3 regions of the Actinomadura sp. NPDC048021 genome follow, and region 3 is predicted to be linked to each of the others. Evidence: riboswitches for the same ligand, from Rfam matches in the RefSeq annotation. Region 3 holds a riboswitch; each other region holds the start of a gene.
The links. A riboswitch is a leader RNA that binds a small molecule or an ion and turns the genes downstream of it on or off. The one in region 3 is predicted to bind thiamine pyrophosphate.
Positions count from the first base shown of each region.

Region 1: linked by a shared signal. The riboswitch ahead of thiO (glycine oxidase ThiO) and the one ahead of AB0C87_RS04565 (cytosine permease) in region 3 are both predicted to bind thiamine pyrophosphate.
Region 2: linked by a shared signal. The riboswitch ahead of thiC (phosphomethylpyrimidine synthase ThiC) and the one ahead of AB0C87_RS04565 (cytosine permease) in region 3 are both predicted to bind thiamine pyrophosphate.

Region 1 is NZ_JBEZJQ010000041.1:34,567-39,449, reverse strand. It holds gene thiE (thiamine phosphate synthase) at 1-429, opposite strand, end outside; gene AB0C87_RS40415 (helix-turn-helix domain-containing protein) at 538-912, opposite strand; gene AB0C87_RS40410 (FAD-dependent oxidoreductase) at 971-2,206, opposite strand; TPP riboswitch at 2,312-2,425, shown strand; gene thiO (glycine oxidase ThiO) at 2,415-3,542, shown strand; gene thiS (sulfur carrier protein ThiS) at 3,539-3,739, shown strand; gene AB0C87_RS40395 (thiazole synthase) at 3,742-4,518, shown strand; gene AB0C87_RS40390 (EamA family transporter) at 4,654-4,883, shown strand, end outside.
Region 2 is NZ_JBEZJQ010000037.1:8,841-13,723, reverse strand. It holds gene AB0C87_RS39000 (TetR/AcrR family transcriptional regulator) at 1-82, opposite strand, end outside; gene thiC (phosphomethylpyrimidine synthase ThiC) at 272-2,038, opposite strand; TPP riboswitch at 2,034-2,147, opposite strand; gene AB0C87_RS38990 (hypothetical protein) at 2,197-3,201, opposite strand; gene AB0C87_RS38985 (sensor histidine kinase) at 3,393-4,559, shown strand; gene AB0C87_RS38980 (CDP-alcohol phosphatidyltransferase family protein) at 4,695-4,883, shown strand, end outside.
Region 3 is NZ_JBEZJQ010000002.1:281,542-286,424, forward strand. It holds gene AB0C87_RS04560 (PAS domain-containing protein) at 1-1,033, opposite strand, end outside; gene AB0C87_RS04565 (cytosine permease) at 1,098-2,444, opposite strand; TPP riboswitch at 2,438-2,555, opposite strand; gene AB0C87_RS04570 (rhodanese-like domain-containing protein) at 2,789-3,124, opposite strand; gene AB0C87_RS04575 (SSI family serine proteinase inhibitor) at 3,334-3,633, shown strand; gene AB0C87_RS04580 (DNA-formamidopyrimidine glycosylase family protein) at 3,757-4,620, opposite strand; gene AB0C87_RS04585 (heavy-metal-associated domain-containing protein) at 4,819-4,883, shown strand, end outside.

The DNA of each region.
Region 1 (4,883 bases), on a different contig from region 3:
CGCGCAGAAGTAGTCGGCGCCGGGCTCGGCGGCCGCCGCCGACGCCTGCTCGCCCGAGTGCGTCGACCGGCCGATCAGCATGTCGCCGCCCACGATCGCGCGGGCGGCGGGCACCGGCAGGTCGTCCTGGCCGAGGTGCAGCACGTCGGCGCCGACCGCGTGCGCGATGTCGGCCCGGTCGTTGACGGCCAGCAGCGCCCCGTGCCGCTCGCACGCCGCCCGGAACACCTCCAGGTAGGCGGTCTCCTGGCGGGCCTCCAGGCCCTTCTGGCGGAGCTGGACGATGTCGACTCCGCCCGCGAGCACGGCGTCGAGGAAGGCCGGCAGGTCTCCCTGGCGCTCCCGCGCGTCCGTGCAGAGGTAGAGGCGGGCGCGGCTCAGCCGGGCGCGCAGCGCGACGGCGCGCTCGGTGGGGAGGTGCCTGGACACGGCCGGGGAACGTCCTTTCCACAGATGATCACGAAATCGCGCGCGCGGTCACCCGCCGCGCGCGACCCCGCGATCGTGTCACGTGCGTCTCACGCCGCCGGCGGCGGCCTAGAAGGCGAGCGCCTGGGCGCGGCGGCGGACCTCGGTCCCCCGGTTCTCGGTGAGCGCGTCCACGGGCGTTCCCGGCAGCGTGTCGTCGGCCGTGAACAGCCACCGGATGGTCTCGGCGTCGTCGAAGCCGGCGTCCGACAGGAGCGTCAGCGTGCCGGGCAGTCCCTTGATGACCTGGCCGTCCTTGATGAAGGCCGCGGGCACCATCGGCTCCCCGCCCCGGCGCACCGCGAGGATGCGGTGCTCGTGGATGAGCTGCTTGATCCGGTTGGGCTTGATCCCGAGCCTGTCGGCGGTCTCCCGGAGGGTGAGCCACTCGCCGGCCAGGGCGTCGGTGCGGGGGTCCAGTGCGCTGTCAACGGTTGCGTGCATCTGCGTCACGCCCCCTTGCTACCACGCCTTCGGAAGACTCAAACCCGCTGCGCAGCCGTTACGTCCCCTCTGATCGCTCTGCGCGAACAGCCTGCCGCACGGGGACGTCCGGGTCGGCGATCGCCTCCGGATCCACCGGCGTCCCCGCGGCGATCACGCGCCTCGCCTGTACCAGGTCGCGGGGCCGGCCGACGGTGAGGATCGCGTCGAGGCGGTCTCCGGTCAGCCACGCCACCGCCCACCTGGGATCGGACGGGTCGCCCCTGCGCACGAGCCGCTCGGACGCGGAGTGGTCGCCCGCGTACTGGACCATGCGCCCGAACTGCTCCGACCAGAAGTACGGGGCGGCGTCGTACACGGCGTCCTGCCCGAGGAGAGCCGCGGCGGCGACCTCGGGGGCGTTCAGCGCGGCGTCCCAGTGCTCGACGAGCAGCCTGCGCCCGTAGCGGTGCGACCACCAGGCGGCGCAGTCGCCGACCGCCACGACGTCGGGCCGCAGCGCGCCCGGGATCTCCTCTCCCATGTAGGTCCGGAAGGAGCCGTCGGTGACGACCCCGCGCTCCAGCAGCAGCCCGGAGCCCTCCAGCCACGACAGGACGGGCCGGACCCCGACGCCGACGACCACCTCGTCGGCGTCGACGCGGCCGCCCCCGGCGAGGACGAGGCCGCCGTCGCGCACCTCCGCGACCTTCACCCCGGTCCGCAGCTCGACGCCGGCCTCGGCGTACCAGGGGGCGGTGAGCGCGCCGACCTCGGGCCCGATCGCGCCCGCCAGCGGGGTGTCGGCCGCCTCCACGACGGTGACCGCGCAGCCCCGGCGGGCCGCGGCGGTCGCGACCTCGGCGCCGATCCAGCCCGCGCCGACGATCACGATCCGGGCGCCCGCGGTGAGCCGGGCGCGCAGGTCGCGGGCCTCGTCGATGGTGCGCAGCACGTGCTGCCGCCCCTCCCCGGGCAGCGTGATCGGAGCGGCGCCGGTCGCGATCACCAGCCCGTCGAAGGGCAGGTCGCCCGCCGTGGACGCCACCGTTCCGCCGCGTCCGGGCCCGTCCAGCCGCAGGCCGGTGGCGCGCTCGCCGAGCAGCAGCTCGCAGCGCAGCGCGTCCCAGTCGGCGTCGACGGTCGTGTCGTCGGACTCGCCCGCGAGGACGGCCTTCGACAGCGGCGGCCGGTCGTAGGGCCGGTGCCGCTCCGCCGACACGAGGGTCAGCGCGCCCTCGTACCCCTTGCTCCGCAGGGCCTCCACGGCGCGCACGCCGGCCAGCCCGCCACCCACGACGATGACCCTCTCCATGAAGGTCACCCTAACGGGCGGCGTTCCGCGGATGGACAGGTGTCCAGGCAGTTGCCCGGTTCGCCGAGGTCGTAAGGTGGGGGCAGCGGAACGGCACAGCAGAACAGCACAGAGCGCGGGAGTCCGGTGCGACCGGGCTGAGAGGGCGGCTGAACGGGCCGCCGACCGCCACGACCTGATCCGGATCATGCCGGCGAAGGGAGCGCGCATGCAGATCGTCATCATCGGCGCCGGGGTGATCGGCCTCGCCACCGCCTGGCGCACCGCCGCCGGCGGCGCCGCCGTCACCCTCGTCGACCCCGCGCCCGCCTCCGGGGCCTCCTCCGTGGCGGCGGGCATGCTCACCCCGGTCAGCGAGCTGAGCTACGGCGAGGAGCCGCTGCTGCGGCTCGGCCTCGCCTCCCGCGACCGGTACGGCGCGTTCGTCGCCGAGCTGGAGGAGCTGACCGGCCTGGAGACCGGCTACCGCACCGAAGGGATCATCGAGGTCGCGTTCGACTCCGACGACCTGCGGCACCTGGACGACCTGCGCCGGTTCCAGGAGAGCCTGGGCATCCCCGCCGAGGCGCTCACCGGCCGCGAGTGCCGGCGGCTGGAGCCGATGCTCGCGCCCGGCGTGCGCGGCGGCCTGCTCGCCCCCGAGGACGGCTCGGTCGACCCCCGCAGGCTCGCCCCGGCGCTGCTGGCGGCGTGCGAGCGGCTGGGCGTCCGGCTCGTCCGGCGGCGGGCCGAACGGGTCGTCGTCGAGAACGACGCCGCCGCCGGCGTGGGGCTGGACGACGGCACCGTGATCCCCGCGGACCGGGTGCTGCTGGCCGCCGGGCCGTGGTCGGGCGACCTCGGCGGCCTGCCTCCCGGGACCGTTCCACCCGTCCGCCCGGTCAAGGGCCAGGTGCTCCGGCTGCGCACCCGCGCGCCGTTCCTGCGGCGGCCGACCCGCGGCCTCGTCCGGGGATCGTCGGTCTACCTGGTGCCGCGCGCCGACGGAGAGATCGTCGTCGGCGCCACGCAGGAGGAGCTGGGCTTCGACACGCGGGTCACCGCCGGCGGGCTGTGGGAGCTGCTGCGCGACGCCCGCGAGCTGCTCCCCGGCATCACCGAGCTGGAGTTCGCGGAGGTCACCGCCGGGCTGCGGCCCGGCTCGCCCGACAACGCGCCCGTGATGGGGCCGACCGCGCTGCCCGGCCTGCTGGTGGGCACCGGGCACTTCCGCAACGGCATCCTGCTCACGCCCGTGAGCGCCGACATCCTGTCCGCGATGCTGCTGGACGGGCCCGTCCCCGAGGTCGCCGGGCCGTTCGCCCCCGACCGCTTCTCCCCCGAGGTGAGCGCATGAAGGTGATCGTCAACGGTGAGCCGCGCGAGCTGCCCGACGGCGCGAGCGTGGCCGAGGTCGTCGCGTCCGTCACCGCGGCCGCGACGGGCGTCGCCGCGGCGCTGAACGACGAGGTCGTCCGGCGCGCGGAGTGGGCGGCCACGCCCCTGCGGGACGCCGACCGCGTCGAAGTGCTGACCGCCGTCCAGGGAGGATGAGGATGAACGACACCGACGGGCTGGTCATCGCGGGCGAGGAGCTGGGCTCGCGGCTGATCATGGGGACGGGCGGGGCGCCGAGCATGGCGGTGCTGCGCGAGGCGCTGACCGCGTCCGGGACGGAGCTCACCACGGTCGCGATGCGCAGGGTGGACCCGTCCGCGCGCGGCTCGGTGCTGGAAGTGCTGACCGAGTGCGGCATCCGGGTGCTGCCCAACACCGCGGGCTGCTTCACCGCGGGCGAGGCCGTCCTGACGGCCAAGCTCGCCCGGGAGGCGCTCGGGACGAACTGGGTCAAGCTGGAGGTGATCGCCGACGAGCGCACGCTGCTGCCCGACCCGATCGAACTGGTCGAGGCCGCCGAGCAACTCGTCGACGACGGCTTCGTCGTCCTGCCCTACACCAGCGACGACCCGGTCCTCGCGCACCGGCTGGAGCAGATCGGCTGCGCGGCCGTGATGCCGCTCGGCTCGCCGATCGGGTCGGGGCTCGGCATCCGCAACCCGCACAACATCGAGCTGATCGTGGAGCGCGCGACCGTCCCGGTGATCCTGGACGCGGGGCTCGGCACGGCGTCGGACGCGGCCCTGGCCATGGAGCTCGGCTGCGACGCCGTGCTCCTCGCGACTGCCGTCACCCGTGCGCAGTCCCCGGCGCGGATGGCCGCCGCGATGCGGCACGCGGTCGAGGGCGGGCGGCTCGCGCGGCTCGCCGGGCGCATCCCCAAGCGCCGCTACGCCCAGGCGTCCTCCCCGTTCGACGGGCTCGCGACTTCGTAGCGAAGCTAAAGCCACACATGTAGAAATACTCGCTGGACCTGCACATTCGCGCGCCACCAGACTGGACACACCGGGGCGCAACCGCACACATCGCTTCGGTGTCGATGGAAGCGTCCCCTCCCTAAGGTGCGTGACATGCAGCAGAACAGCGGTGCACGCGCGAACAAGCTCGCGGTGGCGGCGGCGACGGTCACGGTGGTCTTCTGGGCCTCGGCCTTCGTCGCCATCCGCAGCGCGGGCGACGAGTACAGCCCCGGCGCCCTCGCCCTCGGCCGCCTCCTGTCCGGGACGGTCGTGCTGGGAGTGATCTGGCTCGTCCGGCGCGAGGGCCTGCCGCCCAAGGCCGCCTGGCCCGGCATCGTCAC
Region 2 (4,883 bases), on a different contig from region 3:
GCGCCGCGGCGAGCAGCCGCGCGCGGTTGCGGCGAACGTCGGCCCGAACGGGGCGCGCCTTCGGCGTGTCGTCGCTGGTCACCTGGGTCGTCGATCCTTCCCGGGGATGGAACGGGCCTGCGGCGATCGGGAGGATCCGCGGCTTTGGAACGGTCCCTCAATCCTATCCGCGCCGGTGCCCGGACCTGCGCCGAGAGGGCCCCGAACGCGGCCGGGCCCGCCGCGCACGGGTGCACGGCGGGCCCGGCCGCGTCTCCGCGTCCGGCCCGGGTCAGGCGTCGGCGGGGGAGACGGGGAGGTTCAGCCGGCCGCCGCCGGCCCTGAACTCCTCGGCCTTCTCCCGCATCCCGGCGGCGAGGGCCTCCGCGTCGGCGAGGCCGCGCTCGGCCGCGAACCGCCGCACGTCCCGCGTGATCTTCATGGAGCAGAAGTGCGGCCCGCACATCGAGCAGAAGTGCGCGGTCTTGGCCGGCGCGGCCGGGAGCGTCGCGTCATGGAAGGCGCGCGCGGTGCCGGGGTCCAGGGACAGGTTGAACTGGTCCTCCCAGCGGAAGTCGAACCGCGCCTCCGACAGCGCGTCGTCCCACGCCTGCGCGCCCGGATGGCCCTTGGCGAGGTCGGCGGCGTGCGCGGCGATCTTGTATGCGATCACGCCGGCCTTGACGTCCTCGCGGTCCGGCAGCCCGAGATGCTCCTTCGGCGTGACGTAGCAGAGCATCGCGGTGCCGTGCCAGCCGATCATCGCGGCGCCGATCGCCGAGGTGATGTGGTCGTAGCCGGGAGCGATGTCGGTGGTCAGCGGCCCGAGGGTGTAGAACGGCGCGCCGTCGCACCACTCCTGCTGCAGGTCGACGTTCTCCTTGATCTTGTGCATCGGGACGTGGCCGGGGCCCTCGTTCATCACCTGGTTGCCGAACCGCGCCGCGATCCGCGTCAGCTCGCCCTGGGTGCGCAGCTCGGCGAACTGGGCCTCGTCGTTGGCGTCCGCGACGGAGCCCGGGCGCAGCCCGTCCCCCAGCGACCAGGTCACGTCGTAGGCGGCGAAGATCTCGCACAGCTCCTCGAAGCGGGTGTAGAGGAAGTTCTCCTCGTGGTGCGCCAGGCACCAGGCCGCCATGATCGATCCGCCCCGCGACACGATCCCCGTCTTGCGCCGCGCCGTCAGCGGCACGTAGGACAGCAGCACCCCGGCGTGGACGGTCATGTAGTCCACGCCCTGCTCCGCCTGCTCGATCACGGTGTCGCGGAAGACCTCGTAGGTGAGCTCCGCCGGGTCGCCGCCGACCTTCTCCACCGCCTGGTACAGCGGGACGGTCCCCACCGGCACGGGCGAGTTGCGCAGGATCCACTCGCGCGTGGTGTGGATGTCGCGGCCCGTCGACAGGTCCATGATCGTGTCGGCGCCCCAGCGGGTCGCCCACGTCATCTTCTCGACCTCGTCCTCGATCGAGGACGCGACGGCCGAGTTGCCGATGTTGGCGTTGACCTTGACGAGGAAGTTCCGCCCGATCACCATCGGCTCGATCTCGGGATGGTTGACGTTGGCGGGCAGCACCGCGCGCCCGGCGGCCAGCTCGTCCCGGACGAACTCCGGCGCCACGCCCTCGCGCAGCGCGGCGAACTCCATCTCCGGCGTGATCTCCCCGCGCCGGGCGTAGGCGCGCTGCGTCACCGCGCCGCCGGTGGCGCGCCGCGGCCGCCGCGGCAGGGCGCCCTCGCCGTCGGCCTGGGGGAGGCGCCCGCCCGCGCCCGGGGGGAGCGCGGAGGGCGACGAGCGGCGCCCGTCGTCCTCGGGGCGCGCCGCCCGCCCCTCGTACGGGGCGGTGTCGCCGCGCTCGGCGATCCAGGCCTCCCGCAGAGGCGGCAGCCCCCTGCGCACGTCGGTCTCCTGCTCTGGATCGGTGTACGGCCCGGACGTGTCGTACAGGACGACGACGTCGCCGTTGGTCAGCGGCACCTCCCGCATCGGGACCCGGATCTCCGGGCGGGAGCCCTGGAGGTAGGTCTTGCGGGCAGCGGGAACCACAGGTTCGGTCATGACGACTCGATCTCTCCCTACGCCGGCATTACCCGGTCAGGTTCATGCGGTCAGCGGCCGTCCCAGCCGCTATCTCAGCCCGGTTCGCCGGGCCCCCGCGATCTGTCGCCACGACGTTAACCCGGGCAGCCCCGGTTGCCGCAACCGCCGCCCATGGGCTAGAGCGCGCCCGCGCGGAGGTCGCGCGCGGGGATCGCGACGGGCAGGGCCAGGACCAGAGTGCGGAGGGGGTCGGGGGCGGACGGCGACCGCTCCAGCTCCACCCGGGCCTCGGCGTCGCCGATGATGCGCAGCGTGGCCGAGCGGCGGCCGTCGACGCCGGTGACGACGCGGCCGTCGCCGGTGGCGCGGGTGGTGCCGAGGAGCATCCCGCCGGCGGTGTGGAAGGACGGCTCCCGCAGGCCGCGCACGAATCCGAGAGGGCGGCCGTCCGCGTCGAGGACGCGCACGCGGTCGCGTCCCGGCAGCCGGGACGGACCCCGGACCACCAGCAGCGCGGCGGCGTGGGGGTCGCGAAGCACGATGGTCCGCCTGCCGCGCCGGCCGCAGGCCACGGCGAGCACCGCGCCGCCGTCCCGGTCGCGGTACCGGCCCGCGCCGTCCACGACGATGCGGCGGGCCCCGGCCAGGGCGCCCGCCGCGGGCGGCGGGACCTCCCGGCCCTCGTCGTCGACGACCCGCCAGGCGGCGCTGAGGCGGTCCGCGGTCGCCGTCCGGACGGCCGGAAGCCATCCGGACGGCAGCGACGCGCCCCTGAGCAGGGTCACCGCGTTCCCGTCGACCTCGGCGACGGCCTCGACGCCGGGCGCCCGCTCCGGGTCGACCCAGAGCGTCCACACCGGGTCGTCGACGGGCCACCTGATCCCGACCGCCTCCACGGCTCCGGCCGGGACGGCCGCCTCCCGCCCACTGCGGCGGAGGGTCACCCCCTGCTCGCCGATGGTCACGATGAGGCGGGCCCGGTGGAGCCGGGCCGCCCCGATGTGGGCGGCCCGGGCGGCGAGCAGGCAGCCGCCGCCGCAGAGCAGCAGGGGCCGGCGGGCACTCTCCGGGTCGAGCGGTCCCGTACCGGGGCGGGCCGCGAGCAGGAGGGCCGCGCCGGCCGCCGGCGCGGCGGTCAGGACGCGGAGCGGCCATCGGTAGGCCCGCGCGCCGAGCGTCATCCGGAGCCCGGGCGGGGGGACGGGCGGCGGGGGGACAGCAGGCGGGGGGACGGACAACTGTCGGCCCTTCGTGACGGGGTTTGCAGAACTATAGGGCGGGCCTCCGGCCGCGCAGGGGGCGCCGAAAGGACCAGTCGCGCGGGGGCGCGGGCCGCGGCGCGAAGATCGCGTGCGTGGGGGAGAATGGGCGCGTGCTGACGGTGCCCCGGGTCGAGGTGACGGTGAAGGACGCCCTGGCGGCGTCGGCGCTGGCGGGAGCCGCGGCCGTCGCCGCGGTGCTGTGGCCCGGCGTCCGGGGCCTGGACGCGCCCGGCGCGGCGCTCCTGGTGGCCGCGCACGTCCCGCTCGCGGTGATCCGGCGGTGGCCGACCCCCGGCCTGCTGGCACTGGTGGTCCTGGTGCTGCCCTACCACCTGGCGCAGTACCAGCACCACGCGCTGGTGCCCGCCGAGGTGATCGCGCTGTTCGCCTACGCGGTGCTCGGGCGCCGGGTGCGGATCGTCCTCGGCGTCGTCGGCTGCCTGCTCGCCGTCTGCGTGGTCGGCGCGGCGATGCGGGCGGGCGGCGGATCCCTGCGCGAGCAGATCGCCGTCATCGAGGCCGTGGTGTCGGTCGTCATCGCCGTCCAGGTGTGGCGGGTGCACCGGGCGCGGCTCGCGACGATCACCGAGCGGGCCGAGCGGGCCGAGCGCACCCGGGAGGAGGAGGCGCGCCGGCGGGTCGCCGAGGAGCGCCTGCGGATCGCCCGCGACCTGCACGACCTGCTCGCGCACAGCATCACGCTGATCGGCGTGCGGGCCGGCGCCGCGGCCCACCTGGTGCGCGGGGACCGGCCGCTCGACCGGGAGGAGCTGGCCGACGCGCTCGCCTCCATCGCCTCGACGTGCCGGGACGCGCGGATCGAGCTGCGCGGCACGCTCCAGGTCCTGCGCGGCACCGACGTCGGCGCCCCCGAGACGCTGCCGGGCCTCCACGCCCTCGCCGGCCTCGTCGACGCGGCGCGCGGCGGCGGGATCGACGTCGACCTGCGGGACGGGGACGTCGGGACGCCGCCCCCGGAGACGGGGGTCGCGGCGTACCGGATCGTCCAGGAGGCCCTGACCAACGTTGTCAAGCACGCCGCCGCGAGGCGCGCGACGGTGAGCCTGGAGCGCGACCGCGGGAGCCTCGTCGTCCGGGTCGCCGACGACGGCCGGGGGCCGTCCGGCGGCCCGCCCGAGGGGTTCGGGATCCTCGGGATGATCGAGCGGGCGCGCAGCGTGGGCGGGACGTTGGACGCGGGGCCGGGGGAGTCCGGCGGGTTCGTCGTCACCGCCGTCCTCCCGCTGGAGAACGCAGCCGCGCCCCACCGGGCGTGACGCGCGCCCCCGGGAGGCGCCGGCGGCGCCCGCCCGCCCGAACCCTCCCGACTTCCGACGCCGACACCGCCGGGGGGCTTTCCACCCCTTACGGATAGGGTCAGGATCAAGGGGACCAGGGGAGGCGACACGTCGGTGAGCACTTTGCAGGAGGCCCCACAGGACCGGATCTTCACGGTGCCCAACATCCTGAGCCTCGCCCGGCTCCTGGGCGTCCCGCTGTTCCTGTGGCTCGTCCTGGTCGAGGCGGACTGGTGGGCGCTCGGCCTGCTGGTGTTCGCGGGCCTGTCGGACTGGCTGGACGGGAAGCTGGCTCGGGCGTTC
Region 3 (4,883 bases):
CCTCCGGCGGGATGCCGGTCAGGGTGTGCGCGGAGTTGTTCCAGTGCCGGACGACGAGGTCGTGGTCCAGCACCGCGATGCCGTCGGCGCTGGAGTCGATGACGGCGCGCTCGTGGGCCCGCTGCCGGACGACCTCCGCGTAGGCGACGGCGTTGCCGACCGCGACCCCGGCGTGCCCGGCGAGCAGTTCCAGCAGTTCGAGCTCGGTGTGCCCGACCTTGCGTCCGGAGAACAGCGCGTACAGAGCGCCGTACGGCCGGTTCTGCAGGTACGACAGGCCGAGCGCGATCGTGTGCAGGCCGGGCAGCTCCGACCAGATCAGGTCGCCGAGGCGCCGCTCGCCCGTCGCGAGCTTGACGGTCTTGCCCGACCGCAGCAGCTCCCCGACCAGGCTCGGCCGCAGCTCGGCGCACCGGCCGCGCATCCGCTCCGGCAGCCCCGACATGCTGACCAGCCGCAGCCGCTCGCCCTCGATCTTGACGAATCCGCCCGCGTCGGCGCCGGTCAGCTCGATGAGCGCGGCGGTGATCCGGTCGAGCACGACGGCCAGGTCGAGCTCGGCGCCGAGGTCGGCGACGATGTCGTTCAGCCGCCGGACCAGCCGGGCCCGCTCGGTCATCCGGTTCTGGACGATCTCGTCGTCCTCGACCGGGTGGTACACCCCGACCCAGCCGAGCAGCGTGCCCCTCGGATCCTTCAGCAGGCTCGTGTCGATGCGCACGTCGATGAGCCGGCCCTCGCGGTGGAAGCGGCGGGTGGCGATCGAGATCTGCCCGCCGTCGGTCTCGCCCTCGCCGCCGCGCCGGGTGAGGAGCCGCTCCTGGACGGCGTTGTGCTCGGCCTTCAGCTCGTCGGGGACGATCGGCGGGACCCGGCCGAGCATCTCCTCGGCGCTCCAGCCGAACATGCGCTCGGCCGCCGGGTTCCACACGGTGACCCGGTGCCGCTGGTCCACGGCTACGATCGCGTCGGCGGCGCTCTCGATGACGGCCCGCGCGATCGGATCGTGCACGTGCTGATACACGTCTGTCATCGTGCCACCGCACTCCGGCATGGCGCCGGGCAACTTGCGCCGAAACTTGCTTTCGACCCAAACCTTACCGTCTGGTAAGCCTACCGATGAGCAGGGCCGCGACCCCCGCCACCAGGAACGACAGCAGCGAGGCGCTCATCCACGCCTGCGGCGTGAAGTGCAGCGCGTCCCGCACGTCCGACCAGAAAGCGGTCCACCGCGCGACCGTGCCCGGGTTGACGAGCTGGTAGACGACGAACCCGATCGCCCATGCCGCGATCATGCCCCAGCGGGACGGCGCGGTCCGCGAGACGTCCCAGCCGCCGGCCCGGCGGCGGCCGAGGAAGAAGTCGGCGGCGAGGACGCCCAGCATCGGCACGAACACCGATCCGATCAGCGACAGGAAGCCCGCGTAGTCGCCGATGTCGAGGACCAGCGCGAGCACGGTGATGCCGACGCCGAGCGCGACGCTCAGCACCCGGCGGTCGGCCCGGGGGAACAGGTTCTGGATCGACACCGCCGTGGAGTAGGTGTCGGCGAACGACTGGTCGGCCTCCCGCAGCACGAACACGGCGAAGAACACCACGCCCAGCGAGACGCCCAGGAACGGGTCGAAGATCCTGCTCGAGTCGCCCGCCACCAGCGCCAGCGCGAGCAGCCCGAGGACGTAGGCGACGATCTGCGTGACGGAGTAGCCGACGGCCGCGGCGCCGAAGGCCCCGCGCTCGGTGCGCGCGTGCCGGGTGTAGTCGGCGGCGACCGGGACCCAGGAGATCGACACGGCCAGCGCGGCGTCCGCGCCGAGCCAGAACCCGCCCCAGGAGCCCTGCGTCAGGTCGGGCAGCGGCTCCCGGACGAGCTGGACGTAGAAGTACACGAGCGCGATCGCCACGGCGACGGTCACGTAGCGGCGCAGCAGCCGCACCGAGCCGAGCGGCCAGACCGTCAGCACGGTGGTGATCGCGCCCGCGGCGACCACGTAGCCCCAGCGCGGGACGCCGTCCCACAGCTCGCGGGCGGCGTCGGCGATGACGATCAGCTCGAACGTCCCCCACCCGACGAGCTGGGCGATGTTGAGGACGGTCGGCGCGTACGACAGCTTCGCGCCGAACAGGCCGCGCAGCAGCACCATCGCGGGCTGCCCGGTCCGCGCGCCGGGCACGGCGGCCAGGCCGAGCATCAGCCCGCCGAGGGCCGTCCCGACGGCCATCGCGACGATGCCCGCCATGATCGAGATCGTGGGGCGGCCGCCGGCGTCCGGCGCGAGGACGGTGTAGGCGCCGGAGAAGGCCAGGAGGCTGACCCCGAGGTTCCCCCAGAAGGCGCTCTGGTCCCAGAAGCCGAGGACCTTGGGGGCCGGCTCGTCGAGGGTGAAGGGGACCTCGTCGGGGGCGCGCTCGCCCTGAGGGCGCTTTTCGACGTCGGACGTCACGGGACACACACTCCCTACGCCGGCATTACCCGGACAGGTTCATGCGGTCGGCGACGCCTTGGAGGCCGCCCTCTCAGCCCGGCTGTGGCCCGAGCTCCCGCGGTCATCGGTCAGGCCCGATCGTACAACCGCCCGTCACGCCCCAGAAGAGGGCAACCGGGTCAGATCACGCGAAAGTTTTCAGATCCCCCAGAGTCATCGAGCTCACGCAGCGACATCGACGCTCACGCGACGTCATCGACGCTCACGCGACGTCATCGACGCTCACGCGACGTCATCGACGCTCACGCGACGTCATCGACGCTCACGCAGCGACATCGACGCTCACGCAGCGACATCGACGCTCACGCGACGTACGGCGGACCGTCCCCCGCGCCCTCCATCGGCCGGCCGGCCTCGGCCCACCCGTGCATGCCGTCGCCGACGTTCCTCGCCAGCCACCCCGCCTGATTGAGCGCGGACGTGACCTGGGCGGACCGCGCCCCGGACCGGCAGATCACGTAGACCTCCCGGTCGCGGGGGATCTCGCCGGCGCGGTCGCCGAGATGGCGCATGGGGATGTGGACCGCCGCGGGCGCGTGGCCCGCGTCCCACTCGTCCTGCTCCCGGACGTCCAGCAGGTAGCCGTCCTGCGGAACATCCGCGGCGACCACGGCCGGCACGTCTTCCCCGAAATTCATCACACCCCCCATGGAACCGTGCGAAGCCCCCCTGCGTCGAATCACGCATGCGGTATCGGACGCTCGTTTTCGCAGCGCCCGGGCTGGCCTTGCTCCTGTCCACGGCCGCCTGCGGCGACGAACAGGCAAACGGAAACTCCGCCGGAGCGCCTTCGGGCACGACGTCCGTGCAGCCGTCCGGCTCACCGGCGGACACGCTCACCGTGCGGGTGAAGGCCTCCAAGGAGGCGCCCGCCGAGACCTGGAGGCTGACCTGCGCCCCGCCGGGCGGGGACCATCCCGAGGCGGCCGGCGCCTGCGCGGCGCTCACCAAGGTCAAGGATCCCTTCGCGCCCGTCCCCAAGGACCAGATGTGCACCAAGATCTACGGCGGTCCGGAGATCGCCACGGTCGAGGGCACCTGGCAGGGCAAGCGGATCGACACCACGTTCACCCGCGACGACGGCTGCCAGCTGCACCGCTGGAGCCAGATCGGCCCGGTCTTCGGGAACGTCCCGAAGGTCCGCTGATCCCGTCCCCGATCCTTCGTCCCGTCCGGACGAGCCATCCCCGTTCCGGCTCCGTCCCCGACTCCCGTCGCCAGGCCCCGGCACCCGCCGGGGCCTGGCCCGTCTCACGGCGCCCGGGGCCCGCTACTTGAGGAGGCGGGACATGCGGCGGTCGGCGAGCGGCTTGCCGCCCGTCTGGCAGGTGGGGCAGTACTGGAGCGCCGAGTCGGCGAACGACACCTCGCGCACCGTGTCCCCGCACACCGGGCATTTCTCGCCCGCGCGCCCGTGCACCCGCAGGCCGGTCTTCTTCTCGCCCTTGAGGTCCTGGGCTTCGAGGCCGCGCGAGCGCTCCACCGCGTCCCGCAGCGTGGTGACGATCGCCTCGTGCAGGACGGCGACGTCCTCCTCGGTCAGCGAGGACGCGATCTTGAAGGGGGACATCCTGGCGACGTGCAGCACCTCGTCGGAGTAGGCGTTGCCGATACCGGCGATCACCTTCTGGTCGCGCAGCAGCCCCTTGATCTGGCTGCGCTTGCCGTTGACGATCCCCGCCAGGGCGGCGGTGGTGAACGACTCGTCCAGCGGGTCGGGGCCGAGTGAAGCCACGCCGGGCACGTCGTCGGGGTCGCGGACGACGTAGACGGCGAGGCCCTTCTTGGTGCCGGCCTCGGTGAGGTCGAAGCCCGAGCCGTCGTCCAGGTGCACACGCAGGGCGAGCGGGTTCTTGCCTCCGGGCCGGACGGGCCTGGCCGGGATCTCGTCGCGCCAGCGCAGCCAGCCGGCGCGGGCGAGGTGGACGACGAGGTGCAGCCCGTCGACGTCGAGGTCGAGGAACTTGCCGTGCCGGGTCGCGCCGGTGACGGTCAGCCCGCCGAGCGCGGTCACCGGCGGGTCGTAGGTCTTCAGCGCGGAGATGGCGAGAACATCGACGCGGGCGACGGCATGGCCGACCGCGCGCTCCCGCAGGAACCCCGCCAGCGCCTCCACCTCAGGTAGCTCAGGCATGGGTTCAGTATCCGCGACGAGGCACGCTGCCGGAACGTCCGTCCACAGCCCTGTGGACGCCTGTGGAAAACCCTGGGGGCGGTGTGACCCGGATCTCGGAATCACCCATACCCCCCAGGGGTTGTCACGGGTGTCCGGTTATGGCAGCATGAGGCCCACGAGATACCCCCCAGGGGTAAAACACCGAGGGAGAAGACGATGAGCACCGCCACCTACACCGTCAGCGGAATGACCTGCGGCCACTGCGTGAGCTCGGTGACCGA